One region of the Streptomyces sp. NPDC048504 genome, then DNA from elsewhere that is predicted to be linked to it. Evidence: riboswitches for the same ligand, from Rfam matches in the RefSeq annotation. Region 1 holds a riboswitch; each other region holds the start of a gene.
What was found. Region 1 has a riboswitch for cobalamin ahead of ACGFY9_RS35485 (ABC transporter substrate-binding protein). Riboswitches for the same ligand answer to the same signal wherever they lie in the genome.

Region 1 (4,251 bases):
CCAGCGGATAGCGCAGCAGGGACTGCATGACGGCGCCGCACAGCGCGAGCCCGGCACCGCAGACGGCGGCGAGCAGCGTGCGGGGCATACGCAGGTTCCAGACGATGCCGTCCCGCAACGGAGCAAGGGCGCTTTCGCCACCGCCGAGGTGGGACGCGACCGACGCCCACACGTCGGCCGTGGAGATGTCGGCGGGCCCGATCGTCACCGCGAAGGCCACGGAGACCAGCAGCGCGACCAGCCCGCCGCCCGTCAACAACAGGGTGCGGACGGTCACTTGGCGAGTCCGAAGTCGCGCAGGCCGGCGGCGACCTGTTCGGTCCCTTCGACGGTGCGGATGGAGGGGTTCATCGCCTGTCCGCTGAGCAGGATGTACCGCTTCTTCTTGACGGCGGTGAGATTGCGGGTGGCGGCGTTGGTCTCCAGGAAGTGGATCTTCGCCTTGGCGGTCTCGGCGGTCTGCGACTTGCGGGTCAGATCGCCCAGGACGATGACGTCGGGGTCGCGGTCGGCGACGGTCTCCCAGTTGATCTGGGGCCACTCGTCGTGGGTGTCGGAGAAGGCGTTCTTTCCACCGACGGCGCGGGTGATGGCACCCGGGGCGCCGCAGCAGCCGGCCAGGTAAGGCGACTGGGAGTTCGCGAACCAGTACATGAGAGAGGTGTCCGAGGCGTCGAGGCCGGTGGTGGCCTTGGTCACCCGTGCCCTCAGCTGAGCCACGAGCTGGTCGCCGCGCGCCTTCACGCCCATCGCACGGGACAGGTCGCGTATCTCGCCGTAGACGCTGTCGAGGGTGAGCGGTGTGCTGCGCGAACCGTCGCCGCCGCTGTCGTTGTCCTTGCCCGCGCAGTCGGACGGCGAGACGTACGTCGGCACGCCCAGCTTCTCGAACTGTTCGCGGGTCGCGACCCCGCCCTTGCCGAGCGTCGAGACGAAGGACGCGGTGACGAAGTCGGGTTCGGCGTCGAGGACCTTCTCGAAGGAGGGCGCGTTGTCGGCGAGGCGCGGCACGGCCGCGTTCGCCTTCTCCAGGCCCTTCAGCACCGGGTCGGTCCAGGTGGCGGTGCCGGCGATGCGGCCGGCGAGGCCGAGGGAGAGCAGGATCTCGGTGGTGCCCTGGTTCAGGGAGACGACCCGCTCGGGGGCCGACTTCAACGTGATCTTGTGCCCGCAGTCGGTGAGGGTGAGCGGGAAGCCCGCGGCCGACTTCTCCGTCTCGCCGTCGGCACTGTCGCCGTCGGATCCACCGCACGCGGTGAGCAGCAGGGCGGGTGCGACGAGGAGGGCCGCAGTACGGCGGCGGAGCGGGACGGGGGCGGTACGGATCACGGGCATGCCTTGCCTGTCGGGGCTCGAACGCGGAGCCTGGCCTACGAACTCCCCCTCGCCGAGGGCGAGAAGGCGCCAGCAGGTCTTCGGACTCGGGTTCGTCCGGACGGGGCGCCTTCCCGGCGCGTCGCACACCGGCTCCTTCGGCCGGCCCGCGTCGCCCCAGTGGCGTCTATTGCCCCGCCCGTCCCCCTAACCGCTGCGCGTCAGTTCCGGATTCCCACCGGATTCCCTGGCCTCGGTTGTGGCACGACTGGCCCGCACAACGTATCAAGATCGCCCGTCGGCTCCCGCCACGGGGTGCGGTGCCGCGCCGAGCCGCGCGAAGCCCGGCGGCCCCATGGCCCAGCGCCTGCACCGCGGACTTTCCTCCGGTTCCGTCCAACCCCTGTGCGGCACGCTCCGCGCGGCGGATCGTGGAGGCCCCGACTCGCTCGCACGGAGGTCCAACGGCCATGCCCCAACTGATCGTTGTCGGTGTCGACGGTTCCGCGGACAGCCGCATCGCGGCCGACTGGGCAGCAGAGGAAGCCGAGTTGCGCGGACTCCCCCTGCGGGTCGTACACGTCTCGACACTCCCGGACGGCCAACTCCTCACCACCTGGCCCTACTTCCGCGAGCCCTCTCCCGACGCCCTCGTCACCTCCCTCACGAAGGACCACCCCGAACTCCGGGCCGACGTGGTCGCGTTCACCGGAGAGGCCGTGCCGGCGCTGCTCCCCCTGACCGCCGAGGCCGACTCCACGGTCCTCGGGCTGCGCGGTACGGGCGGTTTCGCGGGCCTTGCCCTCGGTTCCGTGGCCCACGGGGTCGCCGAGCGCTCCGATGGGCCGGTGGTACTGGTGCCGAGCGGGTTCGCCCGCAGTCGCCGAGGGCGGTCACCGTACGGCGTGACCCTGGGCGTCGATGGCGGCCAACTGCCCGGCGCCGTCGTCGACTTCGCCTTCGACGCCGCCTGCCGTCGCGGCACCGGCCTGCACGTCGTACACGCCTGGCGGCTTCCCTCGCCCGCCGAACACTGGATGCCGTACGCGCCGCCCGAGAAGGACCGCGGGCGCTGGGAGGACCAGGAGACGCAACGCTTCTCGGACGCCTTGCGGCCATGGCGGGAGAAGTATCCGCACGTGGATGTCTACGAGGATCTCCGCCTCCAGAGCCCGGCGGCCGCCCTGGTCCAGGCGTCGGCCACCGCCTCGGCGGAACTGCTGGTGATCGGCCGCGCGGGCCGGACCCTCGGGCCCACCCTGCACGCCGTACTGGAACACACGGCGTGCCCGGTGGCCGTAGTCCCGCACCAAGCATGAACAGCTCTGCCCGTTACACTCGCGGACCTGAACTCACCTCGCGACAACGGCCGTTGGGCACCAGGAGAACCGAAGTGACGGATGCGGGATTCAGCGCGGACGACGTGGACACCAGCAAACCCCAGTCGGCCCGCATCTACGACTACTTCCTGGGCGGCAAGGACAACTACCCCGTCGACTGGGCAGCCGCCGAAAAGGTCATCTCCTTGTTCCCCCACGTCAAGCAGATGGCGCGGGTCAACCGCGACTTCATGCACCGGGCCTCGCGGCTGCTGGCGGAGCGGGGAGTCAGCCAGTTCCTGGACATCGGCACCGGAATACCCACCCGCCCGAACCTTCACCAGGTGGTCCAGGCGATCAACCCCCGTGCTCGCGTGGTCTACGCGGACAACGACCCGATAGTCCTCAGGCACGCCGAGGCCCTTCTTCACAGCACGCCGGAGGGCAGCACCGCCTACATCCAGGCCGACGTGCGCGAGCCGGGAAAGATCCTCGCGGCGGCGAAGGAGCGGCTGGACTTCGAGCAACCGGTCGCCCTGTCCCTGATGGCCCTCCTGCACCTGGTGGCGGACGAGGACGATCCCCATCGCATCGTGGGTGAACTGCTCAACTCCCTGACGTCCGGAAGCTACTTGGCCCTGTCCCACGCGACGGGAGACTTCGACCCGGAGACCTGGGAGCGCGTCGTCGAGGTCTACCGCAAGGGCGGCACACCCGCCCAAGTACGGTCACGCGCCGAATTCACCAGCTTCTTCAAGGGACTTGAGCTGGTCGCCCCCGGCATTGAACTCGCCGCGCACTGGTACCCCGAGCCCGGAGAACAACCCGGCTACACCGACCAGATCCCGTTGTACGTCGGAGTCGCCCGCAAGCCCTGAGAAACGACCGAGCGCGGTGATCGCATCGATCACCGCGCTCGCCGTAGAAGTAGAAGTAGAAGTAGAAGTGGTGGAAGAAGCCGTTACGCCGGGACGGGGTCCGGCTCCTGCGACGGCGTACTGGCGTCCGGGTGCGCGGGGTTGAGGAGGCGTTCGGCGAGGGGGGCGAAGATCAGGCCGAGGGCCGTCCAGAGGACGAGCTGCGCCGCGACCGAGTAGAAGCGGAAGTTGAACAGCACGTCGGCGGGGAAGCCCGGGTAGACGATATTGCCCTTGTCGTCCTTCAGCGGCAGTGGTGTCTCGGTGGCCTGGTTGCCGAAGTTGGCCTTGTTGTACGAGAGATGGCCCAGCTGCGGCAGGAGCAGCATGACGATCCCGATCGCGACGACGAACGCGGCGCCGGCGAGGAGGGTCGCGTTCCAGTTGCCGAAGCGCGCCTGGAGGTGCTTGCCGAGGTAGACGGCTCCCGCGAGAAAGGCGACGGAGCACACGACCATGATCAGGTACAGGGCGCTGCGCTGCTGGATGGTCTCTTCGTGACCGATCGCGGGCGGGTTGGCCGGGTACTTCAGGAACGGCACCAGGTACATGCCGAGGAATCCGCCGCCGGCGACGAGGAGCGCCAGGTTGCGTGCCCGCAGCCCGCCGGTGCGGCCCAGGCAGACGGCGTAGGCCACGGCGAACAGGGCACCCATCGCCATGCCGAAGAAGATCATGCCGACGCCGATACCGACGTTGGC
Region 2 (4,251 bases), on a different contig from region 1:
GCGGTAACCGGCTGCCTGGGCCTGGGTTGTTGTGCCGAGGACGAGGAGCAGGGCCGGCAGGAACAGGACGAGGCGGCGGGTCACTGTTGGTGGCCGCGCTTTCGGCCGCGGGTGATCAGGGCGGCGGCGATGATCGCGGCGAGGAGGAGGATGCCGCCGACGATCGTCCAAGTGGCGTTCAGGGAACCGTCGTTGTCGTCGGTGGCCGCGTTGTCGCTCGGGCCGGCTGTCTGCGGCTCGTCGATCGACTTCGGGGTCGGGCCCGTCGCGTTGAGCAGGGTGACGAGGTTCTGGCCGCCGAAGTCGTGGACGTCGGCGCCCTTCGCGGTGGTCGCCACGAAGACGAGTTGGGCGTAGGCGGCCGGACCGCCTTGCGTGGCCCAGGAGTTGGCGTGGGTCTCCAGCCAGCGCAGGGGCTTGGCGGCCTGGTCGTGCAGGCCGAGGGAGGACAGGGCGACGATCGCGTCGGCCGTGTTGCCGTAGTCGGGCTGGGGCTTGGCGCCGGGGAGCGCGGTGGTGAGGTGGCCGGTCCTCGCCATGGCGTGGGCGAGCCACGCGGCGCCGTTGTCCGCCACCCTGAAGGGATCGTCGCCGGACTTCTCGCACGTCGCGGGTGCGTCGGCGTCGTCCTGTCGGCTGCCGGTCAGCGACTCGCCGTAGAGGCCCAGCACGGCCGCCGCGGTCGCGTCCGCGTTGGCCGCGAGCCTGCCCTTCTTGTCCGGCTGGTAGGCGAAGGCGCCCGCGTCCGCGCCGCCGTCGCAGGGCAGCGCGAGCTTCCGCAGGGCGTCGTACGGGGACTTGCCGTCCTTCTGGAGGTTCGGCACGGTCACGCCCGCGTCCGCGAGGGCGCCGATGACGACGGAGGTGGAGTTCGCGTCGCTGGCCCCGCCGGGGGAGTAGCCCCAGCCGCCGTCGGGGTTCTGGATCGACTTCAGCCACGTGACGGCCTTGGTGACGGCGGAGTCCCCGCGGCCGTCGTTCGCGAGGGCCTGTACGGCGGCGGCCGTGCTGTTCGTGTCGACCATGACCTTGGCGTCGCAGGCCTTGGCGGGGTCGGCCCGGAACGCGGCGAAGGCGCCGTCGGCGCACTGCTGGCCGACCAGCCACGTCACCGCCTGGTCGGCGGGCTCCACGCCCACCGCGTCCTGCGCCAGCAGCGCGAGGGACTGGCGCCAGACGCCGTCGTAGGCCGGGTCGGAGGTGCCGTAGAGCCCGGCGGGTATCGCCGCGGACGGCGAGGGCGACGGACCGGCGGCGACGGCCGGGGCCGCCGCCATCACGGTGACGACGGTGGCCAGGACCGCGGCGCTGCGGCGGACGTTCATGATCGGCGGGTGCCTTCTCTGCGGGGAGCACGGCAGCGCGGGGACCCCCGGGCGGCTCGGCTCCGTATTCCTCGACGGTGCATGTGAACCGGTCACGTGCCGTACGGGGCGGTCCGGCTCACCGGGCCCCTGGGGGACCGGATCACGGTTGCGGGTCAGCGCCGGAATTGCACCGGCTTCCTCCCGTACGGGTGTGATGACGACCCGGCCACTGTACGGGGAACCTGAGCCCCCGCTGTGGGCAGGGGTTGCCCGGTCCGCCGTCCCCGGTAGGTTCTGGCCATGCCAGCCACGGGGAAAGCGCCGGGGAAGCTGATCGGCTCCGGCCGTACCGCCGACGTCTACGAGATCGACGAGGCGTGGGTGCTGCGCCGCAACCGCGAGGACTGGGGGGACGCGGCGGCCGAGGGCGCGGTGATGGAACATGTGCGGGCCCACGGCTATCCCGTGCCCCGGGTGCGCATGGAGGACCCGGGCACCTCGCGCACCTCGCGTACCGATCTCGTGATGGAGCGGCTGACCGGGCCCACCATGGTGGAGGCGTTCGTCGCGGGTGCGATCGACGCGGTGGAGGCCGGGACCGTACTCGCCTCTCTGCTACGGCAGTTGCACGCGATCCCCGGTCGGCGGCCCGGAACTCGGGTGCTGCACCTCGACCTTCACCCGGAGAACGTGCTGCTCACTCCGGACGGCCCGCGCGTCATCGACTGGGCCACGGCGGAGGACGGTGACCCGGCTCTCGACTGGGGGCTCTCCGCGATCATCCTCGCCCAGGTCGCCGTGGACGACGATCAGCCGGTCGCCGGACCGGCGCGCGCGATGCTCGTCTCGCTGCTCGCGGATCCTTCCGGGCTCACGGGGGAAGGGTTGGCGGAAGCGCGGCGGAGGCGGGCGGTGAATCCGACGATGACTCCGCGTGAGGTCGAACTCCTCGGTGTCGCCGAGGAGTTGGTGCGGTCGGTCGCGCTTCTGCCGTAGCGGTGGAGGAGGCCAGGAGGGCCAGTTTGTCGGCCGCGTCGGTGTCCGGGTCCGGGTGGTAGATGACGAGGGTCTGGCGCGGGGCGCCGTCGATGCTCAGGCGTTCGCGGTTCAGGTGGAGGGCGCCGACCTGGGGGTGGTCGAGGTACTTGGCCGCGCCCTCGCAGGACTGTACGTCGTGGCGGGCCCAGAGTCGGCTGAACAGGGGGCTGGCGAGGGAGAGTTCGCCGACCAGCTCGATGAACCGGGGGTCGTCGGTGTCGGTGCCGACCGCCTCGCGGAAGGCGGCGACGATACCTCCGCTGGAGTTCTCCCACTGCGGGTGGAGTGCCTGCTCGGCGGGGTCGAGGAACAGGGAACGCAGGCGGTTGGCGCCCGCCGTGAAGCGCGGTGACAGGGCGGTCGCGAGGGTGTTGGCGGCGAGGACGTCGAAGTAGCGGCCCTCGACCAGGGCCGGGAGCGGGAGCGTCGTGAGCAGCTTGGTGATGCTCGGCGGGACCGTCTCCCTGCGGCGCTGGGGGCGGATGCGCTGTCTGCGGGGGCCGTCGGCGCCGAGGCGCAGCAGGTGGGCCGTCGCGGTGCCGTCGAGCCGCAGCACCCGGGCGATGGCTTCGAGGACCTGCGCGGAGGGGTTGCGGTCGCGGCCCTGCTCCAGCCGCAGGTAGTAGTCGGCGCTGATGCCGGCCAGCATCGCGACCTCCTCGCGGCGCAGGCCCGGCACCCGCCGGACCCCGAAGACCGGGATACCGGCCTGTTCGGGCGTGACGAGTTCGCGGCGGGCGCGCACGTACTCACCCAGCAGGTTCGGTTCGTCGGCCATCTCCTCACTGTAGATCGGGCGGACGGGGGCCTGCCTGGTCCTGTCACCCCCAGGGTCGGCGGGGCCCTGGCTGGGGTGTGGGGCGGGCGGCAGCGTCGTCGGTGGCCATGCGGCAACCCCGGCCACCACACCAAGGAGCGACACGATGTCTACTTATCTACTGGTACACGGCGCCTGGCACAGCGGGCAGGCCTGGGACCGGGTGGTCCCGCTGCTGACGGCTGCCGGGCACCGGGTGTTCGCGCCGTCACTCACCGGCTACGGCGACAAGGCGCACCTGCTCGGCCCCGGGGTGGGCCTCGACACCCACGTCGAGGACGTCGTCGGGCTGATCACCGAGGAGGACCTCACGGACGTGGTCCTCGTGGGGCACAGTTACGCGGGGCTCGTGGTCTCGGGCGCGGCCAACACGCTCCCGGACCGGATCGCCCATCTCGTCTACCTGGACGCGATGGTCCCGGTGGACGGCGAGCGCGCGACCGACATCCTGCCCGTGACCCAGGTCCTGATCGACCTGGCCGCGCGGTCCGACACCCCCTGGCGGATTCCGCCGCTGCCCGAACTCCCGCCGCCCGGTGGCCTGTTCGGGGTCACCGATCCGGCGGACGTGGCCTGGCTGCGCACGATGGTCTCGGACCAGCCGACGCTCTGCCTCCAGCAGCCCGTACGGCTGGACAACCCCGCCGCGAACGCGATCCCCCGCACGCACATCCACTGCGTGGGCAGCGAACCGGAAGGTTTCGAGCGGCGGCCCGTCCCCGCGATCCAGCCCAACGGCACCCCGGCCCAGGTGTGGGAACTGGAGACCGGCCACGACTGCATGATCACCAAGCCGGCCGAACTCACCGACCTGCTCCTCAAGTTGGGCTGAAGCCGCCGGGCCTCAGACCCGCACCGGCGCGGTCACCCCCGTCGGCTGGCACAGGACGAGTGCCAGGTCGTCGGTGGGCGGCCCGCCGGTGTGGGCGAGCAGCCGCTCGTACAGGGCGTTCAGGGCGCCGTCCGGCGTCGGCTCGCTCAGGGCGAGGGCCGACTCGGTGAGGAGGGCGAACGGGGTGCCGTCCGGGGCGCGGGATTCGGTGAGGCCGTCCGTGTAGAGGAGGAGACGGTCACCGGGCTGGAGACGGA
Region 3 (4,251 bases), on a different contig from region 1:
GCGGCGGCAGCCCGAGATGCGCGCGCTGCGCCGCGGTCCGCTCGTCGTACGGCTGGGAGCGGCGGGCGTCGGCGTCCGTGACCGCGGCGGCCCTGGCCCGTACGGCGGGGTCCCTGGTGAGCGCCGAACCGGCGCGGGAGGCCAAGTCGGCGCGGTTGGCGGCGAGTTCGGCGGCGATCGTGTCGGTGCCCTGGGCCAGGCCCTTGGCAAGCGTGACGATCTCGCCGGTCTTCTGCCGCGCGAACGCGAGCCAGCGCAGGATCTGCGGCTCGATGTCCCGCTCGGCGGCGGCGTCGAGCGGCACATGGAGCAGCGAGCAGGAGGCGGCCACGTCGACCCGGTCGGCAAGACCGAGCAACGTGCCCAGTGTGGCAAGGGACTTGGTGAGGTCGTTGACCCAGACGTTACGGCCGTTGACGACCCCCGCGATCAGCCGCTTGCCGGGCAGTCCGCCCACGGCGGCGAGGGCGTCCAGGTTGGCGGCGGCGGACTCGGTGAAGTCGAGTGCGAGGCCCTCCACGGGCGCCTTCGCGAGGACCGGCAGCGCGTCGCCGAGCCGGTCGAAGTAGGAGGCGACGAGCAGCTTCGGCCGGTCGGTGAGGGCGCCGAGGGCGCGGTACGCGCGGGTGGTGGCGCTCAGTTCTGCCGGGGTGCGGTCCTGGACCAGGGCGGGCTCGTCGAGTTGTACCCACTCCGCGCCGGCCGCGCGCAGGTCGGCGAGGACCTCGGCGTACACGGGCAGCAGCCGGTCCAGGAGGGTCAGCGGATCGAAGTCCGCGGACACCCCGGGCGCGGGCTTGGCGAGCAGGAGGTAGGTGACCGGGCCGACGAGCACCGGGCGGGCGGTGAGGCCCAGGGCGAGGGCCTCCTTCAACTCCGCCACCTGTTTGGCGGAGTCGGTGGTGAAGACGGTGTCCGGGCCCAACTCGGGCACGAGGTAGTGGTAGTTGGTGTCGAACCACTTCGTCATCTCCAGCGGCGCCACGTCCTGGGTGCCGCGTGCCATCGCGAAGTAGCCGTCCAGCGCGTCGAGTTCGACGGCGGCGCGGTGGCGTTCGGGGATCGCGCCGACCATGACGCTGGTGTCCAGGACGTGGTCGTAGTACGAGAAGTCGCCGGTCGGTACCTCGTGGATGCCGGCGTCCGCCAGTTGCCGCCAGTTCGTGCGGCGCAGTTCGGCGGCGGTGGTCCGGAGGGCTTCGGCGTCGACGCGGCCCTTCCAGTAGCCCTCGATGGCCTTCTTGAGTTCTCGGCCCCTGCCCTGGCGGGGGTAGCCGTAGACGGTTGCCCGTGCTGCCGCGGCTGCGGACTTCGGTGTCACGGAAATCTCCTTCGCGAGATATCTCCCTGGATCCCGGTGTCGGGACGTGAGCGCGAAGGTTCGTAGACCGGGGGATGGTGACCGCCCGTGTGTACGCCGACCCGCCCACGAGGTCACCGGGATTCCGCGCGCGAATGCTTCGCGTGCGGGCAGGTGGCAGGTCTTCGGACTTGCGGGCACGGCCCCCGTTTGAACTGGAGGTCACCTACTGGCCGTCGCTTCCCAGGTCCTGTGTGGGCCCAGTGCGTATGACGGCGGTCGTTCCTGCTTACCGCTGCGGGGCAGTCCCGGAATTTCACCGGGTTCCCTCTTGCGACGCGTCCGTCTGGGTGACGGGGCGAACCAGCTGCGTCGATCAGCGTAGCGGGTACGTCGAGTTTTGGCTTTCGGCCGGTGGGGGCTGGTCGCGCAGTTCCCCGCGCCCCTAGGTAGGTCGGGGTCCCCGGGATTCGAAGGCTCGCAGGATTTCCTCTGCCGCCAAGGTTGCTGTCAACTCGCCCTCGCGTACCTGGCGTTCGAGGGCCGGAGCCAGCGCACGTACCGCCGGATCGGAGTGCAGCCTCCCCAGAAGTTCATCGCGGACCATCGTCCACGTCCAATCCACCTGCTGCTCGCTGCGCTTCGCAGCCAGGCGGCCGGTGGACTCCAGCAGGGAGCGGTGTTGTTCGAGGCGCTCCCAGACCGTGTCCAGGCCGGTGCCCTCGCGCGCGCTGCAACTCAGTACCGGCGGGGTCCAGGCCGCGTCAGCGGGGTGCATCAGCCGTAGTGCGCCTGCCAGTTCACGTGCCGCGCTCTTCGCATCCCGCTCATGCGGCCCGTCCGCCTTGTTGACGGCGATGACGTCCGCCAGTTCCAGGACGCCCTTCTTGATGCCCTGTAGCTGGTCGCCGGTACGGGCCAACGTCAACAGCAGGAAAGAGTCGACCATGTTGGCTACCGCCGTCTCCGACTGGCCTACGCCTACCGTCTCGACGAGGACGACGTCGTACCCCGCCGCTTCCATCACCACGATGGACTCGCGGGTCGCCTTCGCGACGCCGCCGAGGGTGCCGGCGGTGGGGGAGGGGCGGACGAAGGCCGCCGGGTCGACGGAGAGGCGCTCCATGCGGGTCTTGTCGCCGAGGATCGAACCGCCCGTCCGTGTGGAGGACGGGTCGACCGCCAGCACCGCGACCCGGAAGCCGAGGGAGGTGAGGAGGGTGCCGAAGGCGTCGATGAAGGTCGACTTGCCTACGCCCGGTACGCCGCTGATGCCGATGCGCCGGGCCTGGCCGCTGTGCGGGAGGAGCTCGGTCAGCAACTCCTGGGCCATGAACCGGTGTTGGGGCTTGGTCGACTCGACGAGGGTGATGGCGCGGGCCACCAGGGCCCGCTTGCCGCCGAGTACGCCCTTCACATAGGTGTCGACCTCGATCACAGGGTGTGCCCGAGGTCGGCGGCCAGTCGCCGCACCAGGTCGTGGGCCGCGTCCGGGATCACCGTCCCGGGCGGGAACACGGCCGCCGCGCCCATCTCCAGGAGGGTGGGTACGTCCTGCGGTGGGATCACCCCGCCCACCACGATCATGATGTCCTCGCGGCCCTCCTCGGCGAGGGACTCCTTCAACGCCGGTACGAGGGTGAGGTGTCCGGCGGCGAGGGACGACACTCCGACGATGTGTACGTCCGCCTCCACGGCCTGGCGGGCCACCTCGCCGGGGGTCTGGAACAGCGGGCCGACGTCGACGTCGAAGCCGAGGTCGGCGAAGGCGGTGGCGATCACCTTCTGGCCGCGGTCGTGACCGTCCTGGCCCATCTTGGCGACCAGGATGCGCGGGCGGCGGCCCTCGGACTCCTCGAACTCGGCCACGAGGGCACGGGTGCGTTCCACGGACGGGGAGTCGCCGGCTTCGGTGCGGTACACACCGGCGATCGTACGGATCTGGCTCGCGTGCCGCCCGTACACCTTCTCCAGCGCGTCGGAGATCTCGCCGACCGTCGCCTTCGCGCGGGCCGCGTTGACCGCCAACTCCAGGAGATTTCCCGTGCTTTCGGCGGCCCGGGTCAGCGCGTGCAACGCGTCCTGGGTGGCCTGTTCGTCGCGCTCGGCGCGCAACCGCCGCAGCTTCTCGATCTGTTGGGTGCGGACGGAGGAGTTGTCGACCTTGAGGACGTCGATCTGTTCGTCGGTCTCCACGCGGTACTTGTTGACGCCGATGACCGGCTGGCGGCCGGAGTCGATGCGGGCCTGGGTGCGGGCCGCGGCCTCCTCGATGCGCAGCTTGGGGATGCCCGCGTCGATGGCCTTGGCCATACCGCCCGCCGCCTCGACCTCCTCGATGTGCTGCCAGGCGCGGCGGGCGAGGTCGTAGGTCAGCTTCTCGACGTACGCGCTGCCGCCCCACGGGTCGATCACCCGGGTCGTGCCGGACTCCTGCTGGATCAACAACTGTGTGTTGCGGGCGATGCGCGCCGAGAAGTCGGTGGGCAGCGCGAGGGCCTCGTCCAGGGCGTTGGTGTGGAGCGACTGGGTGTGGCCCTGAGTTGCCGCCATCGCCTCTACGCACGTGCGCGTGACGTTGTTGAAGACGTCCTGCGCTGTCAGCGACCAGCCCGAGGTCTGCGAATGGGTGCGCAGGGAGAGGGACTTGGCGTTCTGCGGGTCGAACTGCTTGACCAGCTTGGCCCAGAGGAGGCGGGCCGCGCGCATCTTCGCGATCTCCATGAAGAAGTTCATGCCGATCGCCCAGAAGAAGGACAGCCGGGGTGCGAACGCGTCCACGTCCATCCCCGCGGCCCGGCCCGCCCGGATGTACTCCACCCCGTCCGCGAGGGTGTACGCCAGCTCCAAGTCGGCCGTCGCGCCCGCCTCTTGGATGTGGTAGCCGGAGATGGAGATGGAGTTGTAGCGGGGCATCCGCTGCGAGGTGTAGGCGAAGATGTCGGAGATGA
Region 4 (4,251 bases), on a different contig from region 1:
GAGCGCGGGCGGGCGGGGCCTCCGACCGCCCCGCAACCGAGGCGTCAGTCCGCATTGGCCGTCTTCACGTTCCAGCGGTGTTCGACGTTGGCCAGGCGCCAGTAGGCGATGGCGCAGGCCCATACGACGACGAAGAGGCCGACGATGATGTAGCCGACGTTGTCGAGGTCGATGCCGGAGATCCAGTCGGTGATGCCGTCCTGGAGACCGAGGTTGTCGTGCAGGACGCTGACGAGTTCGATCGTGCCGATGACGAAGGCGACCGCGATCGACAGGCCGGTGATGGTGAGGTTGTAGTAGACCTTGCGGACCGGGTTGGAGAACGCCCAGTGGTAGGCGAAGTTCATGAAGCAGCCGTCGAGGGTGTCGAAGAGGCTCATGCCTGCGGCGAACAGCAGGGGCAGGCACAGGATCGCGTACCAGGGCAGGCCGGCGGCGGCGCCGGAGCCGGCCATGACCATCAGGGCGACCTCGGTGGCGGTGTCGAAGCCCAGGCCGAACAGGACGCCGACGGGGTACATCTGACCCGGCCGCGTGATGGACCTCGTCAGCCGGCCCAGGATCCGGTTCATGAAGCCGCGGTTGGCGAGGTGCTTCTCCAGCTCGTGCTCGTCGAACTGGCCTGCGCGCATGGCCTTGAAGACCCGGTAGATCCCGGTGAGGGCGACCAGGTTGAGGGCCGCGATCAGGTAGAGAAAGGTGCCGGAGACGGTGGTGCCGATCAGGCCGAGGGTCACACGGGAGTCGGAGTCCTCGTTGAGCAGGGTGCCGGTCACCTTTGCGCCGGCGGCGATGAGCGAGGCCATCGCGACCACGATCGTCGAGTGGCCCAGTGCGAACCAGAAGCCGACCGACACCGGACGCTTGCCGTCGGCCATGAGCTTGCGGGTGGTGTTGTCGATGGCCGCGATGTGGTCGGCGTCGAAGGCGTGCCGCATGCCGAGGGTGTAGGCGGTGATGCCGAGTCCCACGCCGAAGACCTGATGGCCGACGGTGTAGTGGTTCGGGGCGACCATGGCGATCAGAATCATGAAGGCCACGACGTGCAGGGCCGCGATGACGGCGAGCAGGGCGCCGGTGCGGAGCCAGTCCCGGCGTTCCCAGCGCAGTGGCTGCGCGGCCGGTGTCCCGGTGGCGGTGGTCGGCGGGGCGGGGTTTTCGGGCAGGGTCATGTTCGGGGCAGCCTCTCCAGCACCTCGTGGACGGGGTCGTCGTACGGTGCCGTGGCCGGTCTCCTGGCTGACGGGTCGAACGTCTGCGCCGCCCGGCCTTCCCGGGCGCGACATGCGCCCAGTGGCCGCCCGGTCCCGGGTGGGAGCGGGGATGGTGCGGAGACTTCCCGATCACAGTGGCGAGGGCCGCTCCGGACTCCCGTGCCCGAACCTGATCGGACACAGTGCACCGGTCTTCCCGAACACCACGGCCGGATCAGGCTAGGTGCGACACCTGGTCATCCACAAGTCTGCGCAATTGCGCAGGTGTTGTGCATCACGCGGGGGCAGGGGTGAGGATGGGTGCATGCATCTGGTTCCGGAGAGTCGCGCGCATCGCCGTGCGATCGATGAGCACACCGTCTGCGAGGCCATCGAGGGCATCGGCGATGCCGCCCGCGTCAACGAGTGGGCCGCCCGTTTCTCCCTGCTGGGCGAGCCGAACAGGCTGTCCGTGCTGCTGGCCGTGCACCGGGCCGGGCCCATCGCCGTATCGGATCTGTCGCTGGCCACGGGCATCAGCGACACGTCCGTCTCCCAGATCCTGCGCCTGCTACGGGCCTCGGGCACCGTCACCGCCGACAAGGACGGTCGCGTCGTCCGCTACCGGCTGACCGATCCCGGTATGGCGGCGCTGCTGGACTCCTCGCTTCCGCCGGAGCCTGCGGCCTGAGTCGTCTTCAACTGACCCGCGCCGACCACCCGTTCATCGAGCCGCCGTGCAGGTCGTACGGATGGTCGGCCGCAGTCCGTCTCATGGTGCGTTCGCGGCCCGCCGCCCGCCGCCCGCCGCCCGACGCCCGACGCCCGACGCCCGACGCCCAAGTGACCGTACTCACACGGCACCTTGGGAACTCACCCCTGCGCCGCTCCGACTCCTGTTGCGTCCATCCAGCAGGTCGGCGACCGCGTCCTTCGCTTCTCCTCTGCTGATGCGACCCCGCCGTGAATCGGATGACGGATGCCTAACGGCGTCCCGGAGTTGGGGGTTTCGTGATCGCCGCGAGCGGACTGCGCTGGATCCTGAGCCTGATGTTCGCCGTGCCGGTCCTGTACGGGGTGTGGCGGATGGTTCTGCCCGCCACGGGGCTAGCCGAGCGGGCGGATCACTTGTGGCACGCGGCGATGGGGGTACTGATGATCGCCATGGCCTGGCCCTGGGGCATGGACCTGGCGGCGCTTCCGCAGGTGGTGTTGTTCTCGGTGGGCGGGTTGTGGTTCCTGGCGGCGGCCCCCTTCCGAACCGGTGACCGTACAAGGCGCCGAGCGGTACTCGCCGCCCTGCCCCATGTGGTGATGATGGGCGCCATGGCCTGGATGGTGGCGGCGATGGAGTCCTCAGGCGGTATGTCCGGGCACACGGAGGCGGCCGGTGCGCATGACATGGCGGGAATGGACATGTCCGGCAGTTCCGGTCTGGCCGCCATGAGTCTGACCGGGACAGGGCCGCGAGTGACGGCGGTGCTGTTCGCGGTGGTCCTTGGGGGTCTTGGTCTGTCCTGGCTGACCCGTGCTCTCGACCGGACCAGGGAAAGAGGCACCGTCTCAGAACGTGAACAGCCGGACGGCGGGGCCGCGTTGGAGGCGGTAAGCCAGGGCGGGGCCCTGTCCCCGGCGTGCCATGCCGCGATGGCGTTGGGGATGGCCGTCATGTTCGCCCTGCTCGTGTGACGTCACACGGCGCCGGCATGTGGAGAGGGAGAGCGGTACGGACCTCTCGTCTCCGTCCCGCGCTTCCGTAGTTTTCGTCGGCTCCGGGTGGGGAGGAATCGAAGGCGCGCCCACAGCCGTAGGGACGGCGGGCGGAGCACGTGGCGTCCAAGAGGGGTGGGGCAATGTCCGAGGTACTCGGGACGTCCAGGACCGTTGCGGACGGGGCTTGGCCCTGGGAGCACCCCGCCACCGAAAACCGGAGACTACGCACTGCACGACGGCTTCTGAACGAGGCGTGGTCCTTGTCGGTGCTGACCACGGGACTGCTCGCCAGTGGCTACGCCTGGCTGGGGTTCTTCGCCGGAGGCACAGCGGGGGCGCTGGTCGGTGGCTTCGTGGGACTTTCGACGAGCGCCTTGCTGCATCTGCTCGTCAGCCGAGCGGTGTCGGGTCCGCGTGGTCGTCGCCCTGCCGGGCCGGCGCTGCTCGGCCGCTCCACGATGGTACGGACGCCTGGAGGCGGCAGCGGCTCCGTCACCTGATCTGCCGCCTCCAGGGAGGTCGACCGGGGCCCGTCCCGGTCGTGCCGGTCAGCTTCCGGAGGTGGTCGCGGTCGTCGGCGAAGTGGGCGTACGGCGGCGCCGGTTGGCGCCGACGGCGAGGTCGACGACCAGGAAGATGGCCAGCGGGATGCCGAAAAGCGGGATCACCCAGCCGACCGCGGCCACCACGACGATGCCGATCGCCACGGTCCGGGAGGGCAGGCCGCGCCAGGCGCCCCGGGCGGGCGGGGTGCCGAGGAGGGCGCGGCGGTCGGCGCGGGTGGGGCGGCGCTGCCACCACATGCGGTAGCCCCAGAGGATGACGGAGATCAGGCCGATGGCCAGGAGCGCGAGCGCGATCTGGTTGAAGATGCCGAACAGGGTGCCCATGTGGGCGTTGATGCCCCAGCGGGTCAGTTTGGACAGCACCGGCCAGTCGGCGAAGTTCACCCGGTCGACGACGGTGTCGGTCGAGGCGTCGACGGCGACGCTGTCCCGGCCGACCGGCCACAGGTTGCGGGTCTGCGTCACGGTCCAGGCCGTGGTGCCGTCCGCCGGTACGGCTATCTCCACCGTGCCGCTCAGACCGTCGCCACGGGCCGCTTGGAGCACACCGTCGATCTCGCTCGGGTCGGCGCTCTTCGCGGCGGCGGAACCCTTCGCCTCGGTCAGGGTGGTGGACACCCCGGGCGTGCCGGAGCGCAGCGCGTCCAGGGCCTCGCCGAAGTTCGCGCCGGCGTAGCGGGACCAGGTCAGACCGGTGGCGGAGAGACCCAGCAGACCGATGGCGAGCCACACACCGGTCACGGCGTGCCAGTTGCGTGTGCGCCGTACGCCCTTCTTCG

Region 2: another riboswitch for cobalamin. It lies ahead of ACGFY9_RS23565 (prenyltransferase/squalene oxidase repeat-containing protein); the one in region 1 lies ahead of ACGFY9_RS35485 (ABC transporter substrate-binding protein).
Region 3: another riboswitch for cobalamin. It lies ahead of metE (5-methyltetrahydropteroyltriglutamate--homocysteine S-methyltransferase); the one in region 1 lies ahead of ACGFY9_RS35485 (ABC transporter substrate-binding protein).
Region 4: another riboswitch for cobalamin. It lies ahead of ACGFY9_RS27505 (HoxN/HupN/NixA family nickel/cobalt transporter); the one in region 1 lies ahead of ACGFY9_RS35485 (ABC transporter substrate-binding protein).

Annotation. Positions count from the first base shown of each region.
Region 1 covers NZ_JBICXA010000017.1:59,507-63,757, reverse strand. Annotated here, with positions in the region: gene ACGFY9_RS35490 (FecCD family ABC transporter permease) at 1-277, opposite strand, end outside; gene ACGFY9_RS35485 (ABC transporter substrate-binding protein) at 274-1,335, opposite strand; cobalamin riboswitch at 1,389-1,602, opposite strand; gene ACGFY9_RS35480 (universal stress protein) at 1,785-2,633, shown strand; gene ACGFY9_RS35475 (SAM-dependent methyltransferase) at 2,708-3,511, shown strand; gene ACGFY9_RS35470 (CbtA family protein) at 3,595-4,251, opposite strand, start outside.
Region 2 covers NZ_JBICXA010000009.1:195,056-199,306, reverse strand. Annotated here, with positions in the region: gene ACGFY9_RS23570 (SCO2322 family protein) at 1-84, opposite strand, end outside; gene ACGFY9_RS23565 (prenyltransferase/squalene oxidase repeat-containing protein) at 81-1,325, opposite strand; cobalamin riboswitch at 1,415-1,548, opposite strand; partial or broken gene ACGFY9_RS23560 (phosphotransferase) at 1,608-2,288, shown strand; gene ACGFY9_RS23555 (helix-turn-helix domain-containing protein) at 2,179-3,123, opposite strand; gene ACGFY9_RS23550 (alpha/beta hydrolase) at 3,269-3,994, shown strand; gene ACGFY9_RS23545 (PP2C family protein-serine/threonine phosphatase) at 4,007-4,251, opposite strand, start outside.
Region 3 covers NZ_JBICXA010000011.1:340,985-345,235, reverse strand. Annotated here, with positions in the region: gene metE (5-methyltetrahydropteroyltriglutamate--homocysteine S-methyltransferase) at 1-1,321, opposite strand, end outside; cobalamin riboswitch at 1,459-1,683, opposite strand; gene meaB (methylmalonyl Co-A mutase-associated GTPase MeaB) at 1,746-2,738, opposite strand; gene scpA (methylmalonyl-CoA mutase) at 2,735-4,251, opposite strand, start outside.
Region 4 covers NZ_JBICXA010000011.1:290,063-294,313, forward strand. Annotated here, with positions in the region: gene ACGFY9_RS27505 (HoxN/HupN/NixA family nickel/cobalt transporter) at 45-1,172, opposite strand; cobalamin riboswitch at 1,208-1,437, opposite strand; gene ACGFY9_RS27510 (ArsR/SmtB family transcription factor) at 1,519-1,884, shown strand; gene ACGFY9_RS27515 (DUF5134 domain-containing protein) at 2,205-2,882, shown strand; gene ACGFY9_RS27520 (hypothetical protein) at 3,167-3,406, shown strand; gene ACGFY9_RS27525 (PepSY-associated TM helix domain-containing protein) at 3,455-4,251, opposite strand, start outside.